Thiorhodovibrio frisius: one gene and its partner. The protein of the gene in region 2 interacts with the protein of the main gene of each other region in a pairwise test. Links are inferred from orthologs where the notes say so. Each region holds a gene or a part of one and is shown on either strand. Other genes may lie near its edges.

Evidence for each region.
Region 1: the proteins of recR (region 2) and recO interact in binary tests that used the Escherichia coli proteins (3 or more experiments, as listed by UniProt). The link is inferred for Thiorhodovibrio frisius from one-to-one orthologs.

Annotation. Positions count from the first base shown.
Region 1 is NZ_CP121471.1:2,679,944-2,682,699, reverse strand. What follows is about bases 15-2,756. They hold recO (DNA repair protein RecO), read left to right. Parts: upstream 15-847; coding sequence 848-1,666; downstream 1,667-2,756. Other genes in these bases: tal (transaldolase), read right to left, coding at 2,485-2,756; pdxJ (pyridoxine 5'-phosphate synthase), read left to right, coding at 1,659-2,426; era (GTPase Era), read left to right, coding at 15-829. Outside these bases: more of era, read left to right, coding at 1-14. UniProt on the Escherichia coli protein: Involved in DNA repair and RecF pathway recombination.
Region 2 is NZ_CP121471.1:1,018,930-1,021,907, reverse strand. Bases 1-2,964 are described here. They hold recR (recombination mediator RecR), read right to left. Parts: upstream 1,822-2,964; coding sequence 1,180-1,821; downstream 1-1,179. Other genes in these bases: dnaX (DNA polymerase III subunit gamma/tau), read right to left, coding at 2,280-2,964; Thiofri_RS04940 (YbaB/EbfC family nucleoid-associated protein), read right to left, coding at 1,873-2,196; Thiofri_RS04950 (histidine triad nucleotide-binding protein), read right to left, coding at 767-1,111; minC (septum site-determining protein MinC), read right to left, coding at 1-746. Outside these bases: more of dnaX, read right to left, coding at 2,965-2,978. UniProt on the Escherichia coli protein: May play a role in DNA repair. It seems to be involved in an RecBC-independent recombinational process of DNA repair. It may act with RecF and RecO.

The DNA.
Region 1 (2,756 bases), 1.7 Mb from region 2 along the record:
TCGGCTGCTGGGGCAGAAGCTGTCCATTACCTCGCACAAGGCGCAGACCACCCGGGATACCATTGTCGGCATCAAGACGCTTGAGGGCGGACAACTGGTCTTTGTCGACACTCCAGGCATTCATGATCGCAGTGATCATGCGCTTAATCGCAAACTTAACCGCGCCGCGCGCGCGGCCATTGCCGATGTCGATCTCGCCGTGCTGGTGGTTGAAGCCGTGAAATTCGGCCCTGAAGACGCACTTGCTCTGGGCGCCCTGACCGATGCGCAATCGCCTGTTATTGCCGTCATTAACAAGATCGACCGGCTCGATCACAAGGAAAAACTGCTGCCCTTTCTGCACGGGCTTGCCGAGCGCCATCCTTTCCAGTGCTTGGTGCCAGTGTCCGCTCGCACTGGAGATGGGCTCGAGCAACTCGAACAGGAACTACTCACACGATTACCCTCAGGCGAGAACTGGTTTCCAGACGACCAACTCACCGATTGTTCATCGCGCTTTCTCGCCGCCGAGTTGATTCGCGAGCAACTGGTGCGCCGCTATGGTGATGAATTACCCTATCAGACCACGGTCACCATTGAGCGCTTTCATGAAGAACCCAATCGTTATCGGATTAATGCCCTGATTTGGGTTGAACGCGACTCGCAGAAAGCCATTCTCATCGGCCATCGCGGCGAGGCATTAAAGGCCACAGCCACGGCCGCACGCGAGGCCATGCAGCGACTGTTCCAAACCTCGGTCCATCTTGAACTCTGGATCAAAGTCAAAAAGGGCTGGACGCGCGATGAGACAGCCCTGAATGATCTGACCTCCGCCGATACGCGTCGCTGACGCGCGCCTGTCTAACGCATGCAAGCACGCCTGCAACGCGGCTTCGTCCTGCACCGCCGCCCCTATGCCAACACCAGCCTGCTGCTCGAGCTGTTCACCGCAGAGGACGGGCGCTTGGCGATGGTGGCCAAGGGCGCCAAACGGGCGCGGTCAACGCAGGCCGCTCTGCTCCAGCCGTTTCAGCCCCTGTGGCTTGGCTGGACGGGTCGCGGGGAGGTGAAAACACTCACGCGCGCCGAAGCTGCCGGCCGCGCGCTGAGCTTGATCGGCACCAGCCTCTATTGCGGGTTTTATGTCAACGAACTCCTAATGCGGCTCTGGCCCCGTCAGGAAGCGCCGGAGAGTCTTTTTCCCGCGTACCAGATGGTGCTCGAAGCCTTGAGCAGCTCCGATTCACCCGATCTTGGCCTGCGTCAGTTTGAACTGAGCCTGCTGGCCGCCATGGGCTATGCATTGGACCTGAATCGGCTGGCCGATGAGGATATTGCAGTTCGCTCAGAGGAGCATTACGTTCTCTACCCCGAGCAAGGTCTGCGCCGCGCGCTGGCAGCGGGGCCCGAGTCGGTAAGCGGAGAGACCCTGGGCCGTCTTGTCCGTGGCGAGGCACTGGAACCCAGGCATCGGCGCGAAGCTAAAACGCTGTTGCGACGGGCACTGGCGCCGCATTTGGGCAACAAGCCACTGCGCAGTCGCGAGCTGTTTCGGGCTCTTCCAGGCCAGGGAGCGGCTGCGGAAAATGCAAGCGCGGGCCATGCGGACGGCAGTCTCCGAAGCCCGCCACAGTCAGCCGAGCAACCCGCCAGCCAAGCAATCCACGGAGAATCAAATCATGCATAATCAGGCTGGATCATCCATCCTGTTGGGTGTGAACATCGACCATGTCGCGACTTTGCGCCAGGCGCGCGGTACCCGCTACCCTGAGCCCCTGCAAGCTGCGCTGCTGGCCGAGCAGGCCGGCGCCGACGCGATCACTCTGCATCTGCGCGAGGACCGCCGCCACATACAGGACCGAGATGTCGCTCTGCTGGCAGAGACTCTGCAAACGCGCATGAATCTTGAAATGGCCGCGACAGCAGAGATGATTCGCATCGCCAGCCAGTATCGCCCGAGCGACTGTTGCCTGGTGCCGGAGCGACGCGAGGAACTCACCACTGAAGGCGGCCTGGATGTCGCCAGCCAGCGCGCGCGCATGAAAGACGTCTGCGCCGAACTGGCCGAAGGGGGTGTGCGGGTGTCGCTCTTTATCGATGCCGAGCCGGAGCAGATCCAGGCCGCAGCCGAGGTGGGCGCGCCCGTGATCGAACTCCACACCGGGCACTATGCCGACGCGAAAAACCAGCCGACACGCGCAGCCCAGCGGCAGCGCCTGGCCGAGGGCGTCCGCCAAGGCCAATCACTTGGCTTGCAGGTCAACGCCGGTCACGGGCTTGATTATCACAATGTGTCGACCATCGCCGCAATCGCCGGCATCCGCGAGCTGAATATCGGCCACTCAATCGTCGCACGCGCGCTCTTTATTGGATTCGAGCGCGCCGTAGCCGAGATGAAAGCCCGGATGCGAGACGCGCGCGCCAGCGCGGACGGGCAGGGCGCCTGACCCGAATGCCGGCGCCCCTTTACCGCAGCCTATCGCGCGCCTGATCAGCAAAAACCGATCAAGTGCCGCTGCCAGTCTTGCGCGCAAAAGCCTCAAGCTTCTCGGTATCGGCAGTGAACAGCCGAATGCCCTCCGCCAGCTTTTCGGTCGCCATGGCGACTTCATTGAGTCCCCAGCGGAAGGCTTTTTCATCGAAACTCACTCGCTCGATGTCCATGGCGCGCGCCGCCTCGGCATCCAGTTTGCGCTCAACCGAGCCGTCTTGGTCGGCCAGTTCGCCCAGCAGTCCCGGAGAAATGGTCAAGTAATCACAACCGGCCAGTGCCAGAA
Region 2 (2,978 bases):
GCCACCAGTTCCGCCTGTAAATCCTGACAGAATATCCGCGCCCGGGTATCACCCTTGATCCCGGCAAATACCCGACCGCGCAGCGGGCCGTAGATGTGGATATTGCCATCGGCCATCAACTCGGCCCCCGAGTTGACCGCAGCGGTGACCGTTAAATCGCCGCCGGCGGCATAGACCTTTTGCCCAGATCGCACGGGGCGGTTGATCAGCGTGGAGCCAAACTCGATACCAACACCTTCGACTGCTGTGTCGCCGGTTCTTGATTCGGACTGGCTTGATTCAGTCTGGGCTGCTTCGTCTTGATCTGGATTCTCATGCGCGGCATTTTCGCCGGCCTGTCGGTTTTCCGCCTGCTTGTGTGCCTGCGCGTTCGACTCGTCGTTAACGGGGATCTGATGCATGCGTCGGTGGCCGCCGTCGCTCATCAACACCAACTCCATCGCTCGAGCCGCACTCTGCTGCTCCGGACTGCCACCGCGTAACCCGATGGGCAGCATACCATAGCCACGCAACATCCCGACGAGCTGTGGAAAATTGATCTCGGCGGCGGGATCATCGAGCCCAGTCAGATCAATGACCACTGGAGCATGCCGAAAAAAATCAGGTGCCTGCTCGACCTTGGCAGTGATCTCATCGGCAATCTCGTTCATATCCACCCGCAACACCCGAATCACAGGGAGCGTAAAAGACGCGGCCTTGATCTCCAGGACGTTTTGCGAGCCATTCTGTTCGGATTCTGTCTCCACAGTCAATTCTCCGCCTACCACTAACCCGGCGGCCACTGCAACGCACGACCGCCAAGCAGGTGCACATGCAGATGATAAACCGTCTGCCCGCCCTGGGCGTTGCAGTTGATGACGGTGCGATAGCCCTGCTCGGCCACGCCTTCGCGCGCGGCCAACATGGATGCGACCTGAAACAAACGCCCGATCAGAGCGGCATCCTCGGCGGAGACGTCGTTCAGTGTGGCAATAGGCTTGCGCGGGATAATCAGAATATGCACCGGAGCCTGAGGATTCAGATCGCGAAAGGCGACAACCTCGTCATCCTGATAAAGGATGTCGGCGTCCATCTCCCCGCGCGCGATTTTACCGAACACAGTCTCTGACATAACTTCTCGGCCTCCTGATAATGCTGTTTCGCATTCTGCCATCTCGGAGCGATGCACGGAAGGAAAACTCAAACCGGCTGGCGACCGCAGAAGGCATGGGCCAGGGTGCCACCATCGACATACTCAAGCTCCCCGCCCAGAGGCACGCCGTGGGCGATGCGCGTGACAGGCACCTTCACAGCGGCGGCCATCTCGGCGATATAGTGCGAAGTGGCACTCCCCTCAATGGTGGGGCTGATCGCCAAAATAAGCTCGCGCACGCCGCCTGCGGCAAGCCTTTGCTGCAAGAGCCCAAGCTCAAGTTCTTCCGGGCCGATGCCGTCGAGCGGCGACAGACGTCCGCCAAGCACAAAATAGCCGCCGCTAAACTCCGTTGCCTGCTCGATTGCCGCAACGTCCGACGGACCTTCTACCACGCAGACCAGGCTTTGATCGCGCTTTGGATTCGCACAAATACCACACAGCTGCGCTTCGGTCAGAGTGCGGCAGGACTGGCAACGCCCGATCCGATCCATGGCGGCTGCCATCATGCTGGCCAAATGCCGACCGGCGTCGCGATCCCGCTCAAGCAAATAAAACGCCATGCGCTGGGCTGACTTAGGCCCGACTCCGGGCAGGCAGCGCAGGGCGTCGATCAATTCGGGCAGCAGACTGGATTCTGACACGGCACTGGTCACACACTCAGGCAGCACAACATCCGGTGGTGGCATCAGGTCTTGCAACGGGCCTTGGCAATCCCCGCCCTGCCCCGGAACTCATGGCTAGAACGGCAGCTTCATTCCCGGCGGCAGCGGCAGGCCTGCGGTCAGGTTTGCCATGCTTTCCTTTTGTTTTTCAGCGACACGGTGCACGGCATCGTTGGTGGCGGCGGCAATCAGATCCTCAAGCATCTCCTTGTCGTCGCTGAGCAACGATGGGTCGAGTTCCACCTTGCGCACCTCATACTTGCCGGTCATGGTGATTTTCACCATGCCTCCGCCCGACTCACCCGTCACCTCCTCCAGTGCCAAGCGCTCCTGCGATTCTTGCAGCTCCTGCTGCATTTTCTGCGCCTGCTTGAGCATATTCCCGATTCCGCCTTTCATGCATGATCCTCTGTCGTTTTTCGATGGAATTCTTGATCCCTGCCGGTATCCGCTGCCCCTTGGCTATTCCGATTGGGGGCCGATCAGGCGCCGGTAGCGCGAAAACTCCCCGGTACCCATTCTGCATTGAGTCGCGACACCAGTCCCAAGGCAATGGGATCCTCGCGCACCAGCACTTCGGCCTCGCGCTGAAGCCGTTGTTCTTCGCGCGCCCGCGCCCGTGCCGGGGTGTCGTTCGCCGAGCGTCGCGCCTCGATCCGCAGCCGCACCGGCTGGCCAAGCACCTCTTGCAGGGTTTGCGCGAGCCGCTGCTCCGCTGCGTCAGCCTTGATCAGGTGCTCGCAGTCGGGCTCAAGATGCAGGTGCAGTTCACCGCCGGCCCAGGAGTTGAAGGCGCAGTGCGAGGCCAACTGACGACCGAGCCCGTTCACCGGCAGATGCTCGACCAGCGCATGCCAGTCCCGGTCGCCATTCAGAGGCGGCACCACGCCTGGTGTTATCGCCGGCTGCACTACCTCAGGTTCGCGAGCACTCGCCCGCGCCACCGGGCGCCTGGACTCGGTCGGTTGCGCTGGCGCGGTTGGTTGCGTTGTCGCTGACTCGGGATAAGAGGGTTCAGCCACCTTGCTCGCCCGAGGGAGCGCTTCTGCGGCCTTGCTTCCCTGGCTGGCGTGATTTCCGGACTGGATTCCAGTTTGGGTGCCGGATTGAGCGCCGGAGGGTCCAGGCGCGGGTCCGGCTCCTCCCCCACGGGTGCCGGCGCGCGGTGCTGACGTGCTATC